DNA from 4 places in the Duganella hordei genome. Region 4 is predicted to be linked to each of the others. Evidence: predicted binding sites of a transcription regulator. Region 4 holds the regulator's gene; each other region holds the start of a gene.
The links. The regulator FNR, encoded in region 4, switches genes on or off when oxygen is low (the NO sensors DNR and NnrR bind a similar motif). The targets are predictions, from matches to a motif close to TTGATNNNNATCAA.
Positions count from the first base shown of each region.

Region 1: ABWW33_RS01085 (agglutinin biogenesis protein MshI) is a predicted target of FNR. The motif match lies at 2,108-2,121, and genes of this name have one in related genera.
Region 2: oxc (oxalyl-CoA decarboxylase) is a predicted target of FNR. The motif match lies at 1,994-2,007, and genes of this name have one in related genera.
Region 3: cqsA (alpha-hydroxyketone-type quorum-sensing autoinducer synthase) is a predicted target of FNR. The motif match lies at 1,891-1,904, and genes of this name have one in related genera.

Region 1 covers NZ_BPWI01000001.1:260,239-263,788, forward strand. Annotated here, with positions in the region: gene ABWW33_RS01070 (type IV pilus modification PilV family protein) at 1-593, shown strand, start outside; gene ABWW33_RS01075 (type II secretion system protein) at 590-1,561, shown strand; gene ABWW33_RS01080 (pilus assembly PilX family protein) at 1,558-2,034, shown strand; gene ABWW33_RS01085 (agglutinin biogenesis protein MshI) at 2,171-3,115, shown strand; gene ABWW33_RS01090 (hypothetical protein) at 3,112-3,550, shown strand, end outside.
Region 2 covers NZ_BPWI01000005.1:450,414-453,963, forward strand. Annotated here, with positions in the region: gene ABWW33_RS15180 (2-dehydropantoate 2-reductase) at 1-920, shown strand, start outside; gene ABWW33_RS15185 (hypothetical protein) at 973-1,137, opposite strand; gene ABWW33_RS15190 (Crp/Fnr family transcriptional regulator) at 1,337-1,945, opposite strand; gene oxc (oxalyl-CoA decarboxylase) at 2,119-3,550, shown strand, end outside.
Region 3 covers NZ_BPWI01000008.1:52,682-56,231, reverse strand. Annotated here, with positions in the region: gene ABWW33_RS18950 (hypothetical protein) at 1-536, opposite strand, end outside; gene ABWW33_RS18945 (sensor histidine kinase) at 540-1,817, opposite strand; gene cqsA (alpha-hydroxyketone-type quorum-sensing autoinducer synthase) at 2,055-3,248, shown strand; gene ABWW33_RS18935 (group II truncated hemoglobin) at 3,288-3,550, shown strand, end outside.
Region 4 covers NZ_BPWI01000001.1:841,732-845,281, reverse strand. Annotated here, with positions in the region: gene ABWW33_RS03570 (efflux transporter outer membrane subunit) at 1-338, opposite strand, end outside; gene yghU (glutathione-dependent disulfide-bond oxidoreductase) at 473-1,315, opposite strand; gene ABWW33_RS03560 (TraR/DksA family transcriptional regulator) at 1,463-1,849, shown strand; gene fnr (fumarate/nitrate reduction transcriptional regulator Fnr) at 1,871-2,674, opposite strand; gene ABWW33_RS03550 (response regulator) at 2,843-3,481, opposite strand; gene ABWW33_RS03545 (response regulator) at 3,471-3,550, opposite strand, start outside.

The DNA of each region.
Region 1 (3,550 bases), 580 kb from region 4:
TGGTGCTGTTCATCGTCATCATGGGTGTGGCTGCTGCAGGCATTCTGCGTGTGCTCAATATTGGTGTCACAGCCAGCACCGATCCGGCCCGTCGCAAGCAGGCGATGTTGATCGCTGAATCGTATATGGAAGAAGTGCAACTGGCCCGCTTTACCTTTTGCGATCCGGCCGACGACAACGCCAGTACCGTCGCCGATGCCGCACACTGCAGCCAACCGGAAGCCATCGGACCGGAGACCGGCAATGTCCGTCCCTTCGATAACGTCAACGACTATGTGACTGCCACTAATGTGGCTCAACGCAGCTTCGCGGTCGGCGGCGTGGATACCGACATTAACGGCCGTCCGCTGGGCCAGGATGCGTCGGCCGGCACTCTGGGCAACAGCTCGATGAGCGGCATCATGACGACGGTGGCGCTGGACTACGTGCCCGGGCTGGGGCCGGCAGGACGTGTCATCAGCTCCGACGTTAGTTCCAACGATGCGATGCGAGTGCTGCGTATCACCATCAGGACCACCTACGGAACCGGCCCGAACGACTTCATCGAACTGGACGGCTACCGTACTCGCTACGCCCCGAATTACATGCCATGAAGATCGTCACCCATCGCTTCCGCACTCGCCAGCGCGGCTTCACGCTGGTGGAGGCCATCGTTGTGATGGTTATTACCGGCATACTGTCGGGCATCATGGTGCTGTTCATTCGTCAGCCTGTGAAGAATTACGCCGACGCCGCCGGCCGGGCGGACATGAGCGACACCGCAGACCTGGCATTGCGCCGCATGTCGCGCGAACTTCATTCGGCCTTGCCGAACAGCATACGCGTCACGGTGTCGGGCGGCGTCTCGCTGCTGGAATTCATTCCGACATATGCGGGTGGCCAGTATGTTGCGGTGGAGGATAATGTTAGCGGCGGTTCGCTCACCGCCGCTCCGCTCAGTTTTACCAGCACATCTGCGCTGACATTCAGCATCTCCGGGCCGGTACCGGCCGCACCGTATGCTATCAGGTCGGGCGATTACGTCGTGGTCTATAACCTTGGGCCCGGCTTCCAAGACGCCGACGCTTACGCCGGCACCAACATGGCGCTAGTCGATACGACGGCGATAGACGCGACCACGGGCGGTACTACAGTTACGATAAAAAATATCAATCCGTCTACGCCGGCTATCAACCCGTTTGCAGTGCCCGCCGCAGCTGGTCGCGTGCCGAATGCTTCTCCCGGTCATCGATTCCAGTTGGCGCGCCAGCCAGTTACGTTTCGTTGCCAGAACAATGCGAGCGGACAGGGGACGTTGACGCGTTACTGGAATTACAGCTTCCTTCCGGCGCAGACCGATCCCGCCACCCTGGTCGGCAATCCACTCTATTCTGGTTTGCAATCTGCCATGATGGCCAACAATGTGCTGGCTTGCGACTTCAGCGTGTCCCAGCCCGCCAACCAGCGCAGCGGCCTGGTCGGCTTGACCATCGCATTGGCGCGTTCCAACCAAGGTGGCGCCGCAAACAATCTTGAAACGCTGACGCTGGCAGATCAAGTACACGTGGACAATACGCCATGATCTATCCGACCCTGCGCAAATCCGCTGGCGTGGCCTTGGTGACGGCAATCTTCCTGCTGGTGGTGTTGGCCGGACTGGCGGTGGCTGTCGTGTCGCTGACGACATCGCAGCAAGCTAGTTCAGTGCAAGATGTGCAGGGCGCTCGTGCTTACCAGTCAGCCAAGGCAGGTATTGAATGGGCGTTGTACCAAGCGCTGCAGAACGGAGCTGGCACACCGTCGGCCAATCTGGGATGCGCAAGCGGGGCCAGCTACAGCTTTGGCATGCCCAGCGGCACGAGCTTATCCGCCTTTACCGTGACCGTGACTTGTACGGCGCCCGCTGCTGCATGGGCTGGAGGGGCGGCAACTGATCCAACCGCAGGACACTTCCGCATCACGGCAACGGCGTGCAATCAGCCGGCTGGCGGCGCTTGTCCGAATCCGACGCCGGGGGCCGATTATGTGCAGCGCGTGATCACCGCGCAGCTATAAAGCCGCAAGCCATGTGGAAATGTGTGTATTTTTGCAGCATTGTTGCAATTCTGGGCAGGAAAACGGGGGCAACTTGAATATAATCAATCATCTAGCACGCAAACTTCGCGTGCTGATAACCAATTAGATCGCCGGCATGAGTTTCTTTAAAAGAGCTAAAAAAACGGATGGATGGCTCACGGTCACTTTTCTAAGGGACGGCGTCTGCGCGGGCCGCGTGCAGCGCGTGCGCGACGCCAAGGCGGTGGTCGAGTTGACGGCGTTCTATCCATCCGACACCAGCTTCTCGCCGGAGGCGCTGGAGCGTCTGAACAAGGAATTGAAAGTCTCCAGCTACCGCTGCGGCACCGTGCTCAACGGCGGCGAATACCAGATGCTGACGGTCGATGCGCCCAATGTGCCGCAGGAGGAATTGAAAACGGCGGTGCGCTGGCGCTTGAAGGATATGCTCGACTTCCACGTCGACGACGCTACCATCGACGTGCTCGATATTCCGGTCGACACCAGCAATGCCTCGCGCGGCCATTCGATGTTTGCGATCGCCGCGCGCAACGCGCTGATCCAGTCGCGCCAAACCTTGTTCGCCGAGGCCAACCTGGCATTGACCGTCATCGACATTCCGGAAATGGCGCAGCGGAATATCTCGGCGCTGCTGGAAGTCGAAGGACGCGGACTGGCCATGCTGTCTTTCGATGGCGAGGGCGGCCTGCTGACGATTACCTTCAAAGGCGAACTGTATCTGTCGCGTCGTATCGATGTCACCATCGAGCAGTTGCTGGAACCGGACACCGACAAACAGCAACATTGCTTCGACAAGATCACGCTGGAATTGCAGCGCTCGTTGGACCACTTCGACCGCCAGTTCCATTACGTGAACGTGATCAAGCTGCTGCTGGCGCCGATCGGCGCGCCGGGCCTGCACGAATACCTGGCGGCCAACCTGTACATGCCGGTCGAGGCCATGGGCCTGGAGGATGTGTTTGATCTGAGCAAGGTGCCGGCGCTGCAGGACGTCGAGCAGCAGCGGCGTTTCTTCATGACGCTGGGCGCGGCCCTGCGGCACGAGGAGGTAGTGCTGTGAGCCAGCAGATCAACCTGTTCAATCCGATCTTCCTCAAGCAGAAGAAGATTTTCACGGCATTGCCGATGGCCGAGGCGCTGGGCGTGATCGTGGCTGGCGTGCTGCTGCTGACCTGGTTTGCCGGTCAGCGCGTGGCTGAACTGGAGCGCAGCGCCGCCGCCGGCAAAATCTTAGTGGCGGACCGCGAGCAACGGCTGGGCCGCGCCACCGTGCAATTCGCGCCGCGCCAGAAGAGCGCGGCATTGGACGCCGAAGTGGCGCAGGCGGAAGCGGAACTGAAATCGCTGCATGACGTCGAGTCGGTGCTGCAAGGCGGTTCGCTGGGCAATACGGCCGGCTATGCCGAATACTTCCGTGCCTTGTCGCGCCAGAACGTCAGTGGCCTGTGGTTGACCGGTGTGCACATCGTCGGCGCCGGTAACGATATCGGCGTGC
Region 2 (3,550 bases), on a different contig from region 4:
GCGGCGCCAACCTGGCGGCGATACGCGGCAACGGCATCAAGCTGATCGCCCATGACGGCGTGGAGCGGGTCGCCACCAACGTGAAGGCCACCGACGACTATGCGGCCGCCGGGCCGCAGGACATCGTCATCCTGGCGCTGAAGGCGCACCAGGTGGCGGCGGTGGCGGGACAGCTGCACAAGCTGTTCGGCCCGGACACCTGCGTGGTGACCATGCAGAACGGCATCCCGTACTGGTATTTCCACCGCCACGGCGGCGAGCTGGCGGGACGCCATGTGCGCAGCGTCGATCCGGACGGCGACCTGAGCACGCTGATCCCGCCGGAACGGGTGATCGGCTGCGTGGTCTACCCGGCGTCGGAACTGGTGGCGCCGGGCGTGGTGCGCCACGTCGAGGGCGAGCGCTTCCCGGTGGGCGAGCTGGACGGCTCGAACAGCGACCGGGTGCACATGGTGTCGGAGTGCCTGACGCGCGCCGGCTTCAAGGCGCCGGTGCTGGAGGACATCCGCGCCGAGATCTGGCTCAAGCTGTGGGGCAACCTGACCTTCAACCCGATCAGCGCGCTGTCGCACTCGACCTTGGTCGACATCTGCCAGTTCCCGCTGGCGCGCGAGCTGGCGGCCGACATGATGCGCGAGGCGCAGGCCATCGCGGCCAAGCTGGGCATCAGCTTCCGCGTGACCCTGGAAAAACGCATCGCCGGCGCGGAAAAGGTGGGCCAGCACAAGACCTCGATGCTGATGGATATCGAGGCGGGCAGGGGGCCGGAGATCGACGCGCTGGTAGGCTCGGTGGTGGAGCTGGGTAGGTTGACCGGCACGCCGACGCCGCATATCGATTCGGTCTACGCGCTGGTCAAGCTGCTGGAGCGCACCATGGCCGAGGAAAGCGGCCAGGTGCGGCTGCTGAAGGTGGCCTGAACGTAAAAAAGCCGCCTGTCCGTGTCGCGGGCAGGCGGCTTTTTAGCGAATATTACATGCCCCAGTGGAAGGCGGCGTCCGACTTGTCGCCCTTGGTGTCGGCGTCCAGCTGCTCGCGCAGGCGCACGGCCAGCAGGGTCTCGATGAAGCCGATCAGGCTGAACGGGGCCGCCGGTGCGGTGCCTGGAATGGTTTGTTTGTTGGTAATGGTGGTCATGGTAGTTTCCTTTAAGATAAAAATCGGTGCCAACGCGTTGGGTATGAAACGAGTATAGGCAGGCCGGCTGCCCACCGCTAATTGCGAGCCCCTATATCAGATATGCCATTTCTGAATAATATCTATGAGAAATGCGCTTTAGCCTGATATTTCTAATTTCGGGAAACTTGACCGCGGTCAAGTTTTCACTGGCGTTGTGTCAGATTTTACCTTGATTTTTCAGACGGCTGAGCGTCTCCGGCGACAGGTTCAGGTACGACGCCAGTTGTTTCTTCGGCAAGCGCTCGAACAATTCCGGGTGCTTGCGCACGAAACGGTGCACCCGCCCGGGCGCGTCGAGCAGATGCAGGGTGATGGTATGGCCCATGATCTCGCTCATCAGCCGCATCACCTCGAACTCGAAATTGTGCTTGATCTGCGTGTGGCTTTCCAAAAACGCCACCCACTGCGGCATCGGCAGCTTGGCCACGCGCACCTTGGTCACGCCGACGATGCTGTACGGCGTCGGCGTTTTCAGGCGCCAGGCCGCGTAGCTGGTCTCGATGTCGCGCTCGGCCGCAAAGCGCAAGATCATTTCCTTGGCTTCCTGGTTGGTCACCACGCGCTTGAGCACGCCGTCGAGGATGAAGTACTGCTCCATCTCGTGCACGCCCTGGTTCAGCAGCAGGTCGCCTTTCTGGTAGTCGACGATGGTGAGGAAGGGTTCGAGCGACGCCATCTCGCTGTCGCGCAGCTCCTTCAGGACCAGGTTCTGCCGAAGTTGGACACGGATGATGTTGCGTTCAGGATGGCTAGCCAACAGCGTCATAGATTGTTCGATACTTATTTTGAAATGTTGGACATCTTCCGATGAAAATTGACCGCGGTCAATGAGAGAAAACAAGTGCGCTCGCTATGATGGCCCCAACAACTAGCCCGGACCGTGTAACCGGGGAGTCGCGTGGCAGGACCTTCATTAAACCAATATAAGAGACACTCATCATGACAAATAACACACAGTCATCCGAACAGACCGACGGCTTTCATCTGGTAATCGATGCACTGAAACACAACGACATCGACACCATCTTCGGCCTGGTGGGCATTCCGATCACCGACCTGGCGCGCCTGGCGCAGGCTGAAGGCATGCGCTTCATCGGCTTCCGTCATGAGCAGCACGCGGGCAACGCCGCCGCCATCGCCGGCTACATGACGCAGAAGCCCGGCATCTGCCTGACCGTGTCGGCGCCTGGCTTCCTCAACGGCCTGACCGCGCTGGCCAACGCCACCACCAACTGCTTCCCGATGATACTGATCAGCGGTTCGAGCGAGCGTGAAATCGTCGACCTGCAGCAGGGCGACTACGAAGAGATGGACCAGCTGAACGCCGCCAAGCCGTACGCCAAGGCATCGTACCGCATCAACAAGGCCGAGGACATCGGCATCGGCGTGGCGCGCGCGATCCGCGCCGCCGTCTCGGGCCGTCCCGGCGGCGTCTACCTGGACTTGCCGGCGCAGCTGCTGGCGCAAGTCATCGATGCCGAGCACGGCCGCAAGTCGCTGGTCAAGGTGGTCGATCCGGTGCCGCGCCAGATCCCTGCGCCGGACTCGGTGCAGCGCGCGCTGGCCTTGCTGAAGGGCGCGAAAAAGCCGCTGATCCTGCTGGGCAAGGGCGCCGCCTACGCCCAGGCCGACGCCGACATCCGCGCGCTGGTTGAAGAGTCCGGCATTCCCTACCTGCCGATGTCGATGGCCAAGGGCCTGCTGCCCGACACCCACGAGCAGTCGGCCTCGGCCGCCCGTTCCTACGTGCTGGCCGAAGCCGACGTGGTGGTGCTGGTCGGCGCCCGCCTGAACTGGCTGCTGGCGCACGGCAAGGGCAAGACCTGGGGCGTGCCCAAGCAGTTCATCCAGATCGACATCTCGCCGACCGAAATCGACAGCAACGTGGCGATCGCCGCGCCGCTGATCGGCGACATCGGCTCCTGCGTGTCGGCGCTGCTGACCGGTATCCGCAGCGGCGGCCACGGCAAGCCTGACGCGGCCTGGACCGGCGCCATCGCCGAGCGCAAGGATAAAAATCTCACCAAGATGGCTTCGCTGTTGAACCAGAATCCGTCGCCGATGAACTTCCACAGCGCGCTGCGGGCCATCCGCGACGTGCTCAAGACGCGGCCCGACATCAACGTCGTCAACGAAGGCGCCAACACGCTGGACTTCGCCCGCAGCATCATCGACATGTACGAGCCGCGCAAGCGTTTCGACTCCGGCACCTGGGGCATCATGGGCATCGGCATGGGCTACGCGATCGGCGCCGCCGTCACCAGCGGCAAGCCGGTGGTGGCGATCGAGGGCGACAGCGCGTTCGGCTTCTCCGGCATGGAGCTGGAAACCATCTGCCGCTATGAACTGCCGGTGGTCACCATCGTCTTCA
Region 3 (3,550 bases), on a different contig from region 4:
CGCAGCGTCTCGGACTGCGCGTCGAAATACGCCCGCTGCAGCGCGGCGATCTCCAGCTCCAGGATGTCGAGCGCGTGGTCGTCGCTCTTCTTGATGTAGCGGTCGATCAGGCCGCGGTTGAAGGCGCCCACGGCGATCTTCTCGTCGGCGGCGCCGGTGAACAGGATCTTCTTGCACGGCAGGTGCGCCACCGCCTCGCAGAATTCCAGCCCGTTCATCTGCGGCATCGAATAATCCACCACCAGCACCGACGGCGTCGCGAAGCGCTGGCGCTGCTCGCCGATGCGGTAGATGCACTCCAGGTCCAGCGCCACGTTGCACTGGTCGGCCGGCAGGTTCTGCATGTCGAAATTGACGTGCAGCGGTACGCTCCCCGATTGGGTTCCCTGTCGCAGCCATTGCAGCGCGGCCGTGGTGTCATGGAAGGTCTTGCTAGCCAGCATGGGATCGAGCTGGAACGACAGACTTTTCAGGAACGAGTCGCTGTCGTCGACCAGCACGGTCAGCGTGGGATGGGAGTAGACGGGCAGATGCATGTTTCACCTCGGGAGGGACGGCTGGGGAAATTCCAGGACAAAAATCGCATAGGCGCTCTCGCGCGATACGCAACGGATGGTGGCGTTCCAGGCGCTCATGATTTCTTCGCACAGCGCCAGGCCGATGCCGGCGCCGTTATGCGGCGGAAAGGAGTAGAAGCGGCGGAAGATCAGCGGCATCCGCTGGGCCGGAATGCCGCAGCCGGTGTCGATGAATAGCAGGCGCGGCGGCACATGGGCGCCGTCGACCACGATGCGCACGCGGCCCTTGCCGGCGCGCTGCACGGCTTTCAGCGCGTTGCGCAGCAGGTTCAGCAGGATCACCACCGACAGCTCGGTCTGGCCGGAGAAGGTGAAATTGCGGCGCACCTCGAGCGCGACGATTTTTTGCTGGCCCGCGTTGACGAAGGGGTAGCGCTTGAGCATGCCCTCCACCACGCCGTCCATCATCACCGTCTCGACCGGCCGCAGGTTTTGCCGCACCGCCGTCGCGCTGAGCAGGAACAGGTCGATCATGTGGTTCATGTGGCGCACTTCGAACTGGATGCGGGCCAGCGCGTCGACGGTGCCGAGGCGGTCTTCCAGGTTGCGGCCGCCGGCGTCGGAAAACAGGCGCAGCAGGCCGCGCACATTGGCGTCGACGCTGGTCAGCGGCGTGCGCAGCTCGTGGGCCACGGTGGCCAGGCCGGCGCCCAGGCCGGCCAGCTTTTCCTGCGCCAGCACGTGGCGGCTGATCTTGGCGGCCGACAGCGCGGCGATGGTGAACCAGTGGATCGGCACCTGCTGCAGCACGGATTGGCTGAGCAGCGTGGCGCCTTCGCCCAGCCCGACGACGGCGGCGACCGCCAGCGTGGTGCCGGCCACGTAGGCCTTCAGCGCCAGGCCGGTGTCGAAATGGAACAGCACCACCAGGCCGATCAGCAGCGATTCGCTCCACACGCCCGACGCATGGTTCATCAGGAACATGAAGGTGAAGAAGAACGGGAAAATATAGCTCAGCGTGACCACCAGATAGATCTGCAGCATCCTGCGGCTGAACTGGCGCGCGAACAGGCCCAGCGCGCTCAGCAGGATCCCCAGCAGCCTCAGCGGCAGCGACTCGTATTCCTGCGGAAAGAAATGCTGCCAGATCACGTAGTACAGCGGCATGCCCACCGTGCCTATGCAGGCCAGCAACAGGACGCGCACCATGGCATGGTCCTCGCGGCCATGGTAGAGCAGCAAGGCCTGGATCTTTCCGTGCTGCCAGCGTTTCCAGCGTTCTTGCAGAGGGGGCTTCATTGTGAGATTGACTTTTATCAAGTTCCCATGATCGCCTTAATTTGCAACTTCAACCGGCAATTCAAATCAAGAGTTGATCCGCATCAATCTCTTCATGTTTTTTTGGCCTCATGGTTGGCATTGGATTCATAAAAAAACAACCTTTTCCAAAACCCATACAGGAGCAAAAAAATGCCTCACGCGATTGCTATAGATCATGCCCAGCCCCGCGCTTTTGCTTTACCGGCTGAACAGCAAATGCCCGAATTCGTGACCCGCCGCATGGACGAACATTACATTACCCGTATTGAGCAATTGCTGGGCGGCGAGCATCCGCATGCATGGCAACCGACGCCGGCCGGCGCGGTTTTCCTCGCCGGAAACGATTACCTGTGCCTGGCTGGGGAGCCGGCGCTGGTGGGCGCGCAGATCGCGGCGTTGCGCCGGGGACCGGGCGAGCTGCTGATGTCGGCCGTGTTCCTGCAGGAGGGCAGCGCCCAGCACCGGCTGGAACAGAAATTCGCGCGCTTCATGGGGGCGCAGGACGGCATCCTGGCCCAGTCCGGCTGGGCAGCCAACGTCGGCCTGGTGCAGACGCTGGCGGCGCCGGGCATCCCGGTCTACCTGGACATGCAGGCGCACGCCTCGCTGTGGGAAGGCGTGCAATCGGCCGGTGCCACGCCGGTGACCTTCCTGCACAACGACATGGAACATCTGCGAAAGCAGCTGGCGCGCCATGGCAGCGGCCTGATCGTGGTCGACGCGCTGTACAGCACCAACGGCAGCCTGGCGCCGCTGGTGGAGCTGGTGGAGATCGCCGAACGCTCCGGCTGCCTGCTGATCGTCGACGAATCGCACTCGCTGGGCACGCACGGCCCGCGCGGCGCCGGGCTGGTGGCGGAACTGGGGCTGAGCGAGCGGGTGCATTTCCGCACGGCATCGCTGGCCAAGGCGTTTGCCGGGCGCGCCGGCTTCATCACCTGCTCGACCAAGTTCAAGGGCTATTTCCTGTCGGAGTCGCGGCCCGCCATCTTCAGCTCGTGCATGCTGGCGCACGAGCTGGCCTGGTTCGACGCCGCCGTCGACTTCGTGGCGGCGGCCGACGACCGCCGCGCCGCGCTGCACGCGCATTCGCGCGAGGTGCGCGAGGAATTGAGCGCGCTGGGCTACAACGTCGGCGACGGCAGCGAGCAGATCATCGCGCTGGAGCCCGGCCCGGAGCCCAAGACGCTGGCGCTGCGCAAGCTGCTGGAGCGGCGCGGCGTGTATGGCGCCATGTTTTGCGCGCCGGCCACGCCGAAGAACCGTTCGCTGGTGCGGCTGACGCTCAATTCCGGGCTGGACCGGTCGCAGCTGTCGCGCATCGTCCAGGCCTGCGACGACATCCTCGACGAGATCGACCTGGAGAACTGGTCGTCCACGCGCCGCCTGCGCCGGCTGGCGCTGGTGTAAGAGCGCCTGAAGGCGCGGATCGCCGCCCGGTACGCTATCATGGAGGCTATGACTGAATCCCGAACTCTCTATGAAGTGATCGGCGGCGAATCGCGCGTGCGCGAGATGGTCGACCGGTTTTACGATTTGATGGAACTCGAGGCGGAGTTCGCGCTGCTGCGCTCCGTGCATCCGCCCACGCTGGACAACGCGCGCGAACGGCTGTTCATGTTCCTCAGCGGCTGGATGGGCGGGCCGGACCTGTACATCGCGGAACACGGCCATCCGCGCCTGCGCATGCGGCACATGCCGTTCGCCATCGG
Region 4 (3,550 bases):
GCTGCGGCTGCGGCATCGCGCGTGGCGCGCGCCTGCTGCAGCGAAGCGCGCGCCGACGCGATGCTGGTGTTCGCTTGCAGGGCGCGCGTCACCAACTGCTCGAGCAGCGGATCGTCGAAGCGGCGCCACCAGCCGGCAAGCGCGGCGCCATCGGACGCGGAGGACGTGGCGGTGTGGCCGGAAGACCAGGCCGGCGGCGGCTGGAACGCCGGCGCCGGCGGCGGCAGATCGACCGGGCGCAGCAGGCTGCAGCCGGTCAGACAGGCCAACAACAGCGGCGCCCCCGCCCTTCCGAGCCGGATGGCCGCCGTCGGCGGCGCGACGTTGGTGTGGTACATGACATGCTCTCGTTTGGGCCGAACGGGCTTTTACTATGAGAGCAAGTGAGTGAAAAAACCATGATCCAGATCAAAACGCACCGCAGGCACGGTGTTTCAGTGCCTCGGTCCGACGTCGATGCCAGCGGCCGGCGTCAGTCCAGATCCGCGGCGTCGTGCCGCTCCAGCACCTGGTCTTGGGGGTTGCCGAACGTGCGGTTCACCTTGCGGCCGCGGATGACGGCCGGACGCGCGGCGATCTCGTCGGCCCAACGCCGCACATGCCGGTACTCGTGCACCGACAGGAATTCGGCGGCGCTGTACAACTGCCCCAGCACCATGCCGCCGTACCACGGCCAGACCGCCATGTCGGCGATCGTGTACTCGTCACCGGCGACGTAGCGGTGTTCGGCCAGCTGGCGGTCCAGCACGTCGAGCTGGCGCTTGGTTTCCATCGCATAGCGGTCGATTGGATATTGCAGCTTTTCCGGCGCGTAGGCGTAAAAGTGGCCGAAGCCGCCGCCGACAAACGGCGCCGAACCCATCTGCCAGAACAGCCAGTTCAGGGTTTCGGTGCGCGCCGCCGTTTCCGTGGGCAGGAAGGCGCCGAACTTTTCCGCCAGATACATCAGGATGGAGCCGGACTCGAACACGCGCAGCGGCTGCGCGCCGCTGCGGTCGACCAGCGCGGGGATCTTGGAGTTGGGATTGACCGCCACAAAGCCGCTGGAGAACTGGGCGCCCTCGTTGATGCGGATCAGCCAGGCGTCGTATTCGGCGCCGCCATGGCCGAGCGCCAGCAGCTCTTCCAGCATGATGGTGACCTTCACGCCGTTGGGCGTGCCCAGCGAATACAGTTGCAGCGGATGCTTGCCGACCGGCAGTTCCTGTTCGTGGGTGGCGCCGGCGACCGGGCGGTTGATGTTGCCGAACGTGCCGCCCGACGATGCCGGCGCGACCCAGATCGCCGGCGGTACATACTTCGATGGATCCGTCATGCATCTCTCCTCACAGTGAGCGTGCAAGCTGCTGCTTGCGCGCGAAAAACCATTCTATCCGAAGCCGGCCCTTTTTGATTTGCATCAATCAAATTGCACGGGCGAGTCTCTACGATGGCTGCATTGAACAAGTGAATGGAGATCGACATGAGTCCCGACAGCAGCGCCCACGTCATAGACGAGCTCAACAGTAGTCTGCTGCTGCGGCGCCGCGAACTGGCGCAGCAGTTGCGCCAGCGCCTGCACCAGGCCGACGAGCAACAGCAGATGGCGCTGTTTAATAGCTACGCGATCGATGCCGACCAGGCCGAAGCGTGCCAGCTCAGCGACACCGACATCGCGCTGCTCAATCACGAATTGATGGAATTGCGCGCCGTCGACGAGGCGCTGGAACGCGTGCGCGCGGGCAGCTACGGCACCTGCGTGCAGTGCGGCGCGGCCATCGCGGCGGCCCGTTTGCGGGCCGAGCCCAGCGCCCAGACGTGCGTGGATTGCCAGACGGCGGTCGAACGGTCGGGACGCGCGCCGGGCTGAGCCGGCGGCAGGCTCACTGCCTCAGGCCACCGCCGGCGTGCGGCCGAGCGCCTTGGCGGCCACCTTGGTGCCGTCCTGGTCGGCGCCGGTCGCCAGCGCCTCGAGGCTGGCGCGGTCGACAATGGTCAGGTCGCGCTTGTCGACCCGTATCCAGCCGTTGCTGCGAAAGCGCGACAGCAGCCGGCTGATGCTTTCGATGGTCAGGCCCAGGTAGTCGCCGATGTCCTCGCGCGACATGCGCAGCTGGTAGCTGTTGGGGGAGTAGCCGCGCGCCGCATAGCGCGTCGACAGATTCAGCAGGAACAAGGCGAAGCGCTGCTCGGCCCGCATATTGGCGAGAAACATCATCGCGTTTTGCTCGCGCATGATTTCCTGGCTCATGATGCGGTGGAAGTGCTGCAGCAGCTGCGGCACGTCGGCGAACAATTCCTGCAGCCGGGCGAACGGGATCTCGCACACTTCGCTGTCTTCCAGCGCCACCACGCCGCAACCGTGCTGGCCGGTGCCGATGGCGTCCATGCCCAGCAGCTCGCCGGCCATCTGGAAGCCGGTAATCTGCTGCTCGCCGCGGTGGTTGACGCGCGAGGTCTTGAAATGGCCGAAACGCACGGCATACAGGTTGTTGAACGGCTGTTCCATGCGGCACAGGTTTTCGTCGCGTTCGACGCGGCGGCGGCGGCCGATGATCTTGTCGAGGCGGCTGACCTCGGCGTCGTTCAGCCCCACCGGCAGGCACAGGTTCTTCAAGCCGCACATCGCGCATTTGTTCTGGCTGCTGCTCACGGCACCGCCATTGTGTGTTGCCAGTTGGAGGTTGGTCGTCATGTTCGCTGCTCCCTGTTGTGTTTTTCGCAGCATCTGAGCGTTGGCTGCGGTATGGAGACAGTATCGGCGATCGGCGGCCGCGCGGTTATCGGGCTTCGCTGCCGTGTCGCGTAGGGGAGTCCGGACAGAAATCTGTAGGGCTTCCCCTACAACCTTTGCAATATGAAACTAGATGATGCCGTGCTCCAACGCATACCGGGTCAGCTCGGCATTGCTGTCGAGGCCCATTTTCTCCAGGATGCGGGCGCGGTAGGTGGTCACCGTGTTGGGGCTCAGGTGCAGCGTCTCGCCGATGCGCACCAGCGATTCGCCGGCCGCGATCAGCTTGAACACCTCCAGCTCGCGGTTCGACAGCGCCTCGAGCTTGCCCACCTCGCCGCCGCCGATCAGGCTGGCCAGCTTTTCCAGCAGGGCCGGGCTCACGTGCTTGCCCCCGGATGCGGCCTTGCGCACCGCCGCCACCAGCGCCGTGGTTGGCGCATCCTTGGTCAGGTAGCCGGCCGCGCCCAGCTTGAGCGCGCGCACGGCGTAGATATCTTCGGCGTAGGTGCTCAGCATCAGCACCGCCAGCTTGGGCCGCTCGGCGCGCAACTGCTTGAGCAGCTCCAGCCCGTTCTTGCCGGGCATGGTGATGTCGAGCAGCGCCACGTCGAATTCCTGCGCCTGCGCCAGCTGCAGCGCCTCGTTGGCGTTGCAGGCTTCGCCGTCGACGCGGATGTCGTCGACCGTGCTCAGCATCAAGCGCACGCCGTTGCGGGCGATCGCGTGGTCGTCGACCAGCAGCACGCGGATGGGATTATTGCTCATGGTGTGCGTCCAATGGCAGGCGCAGCAGCAGGGTCGTGCCCTGCCCCGGCCTGCCGGTGATTTTCAATT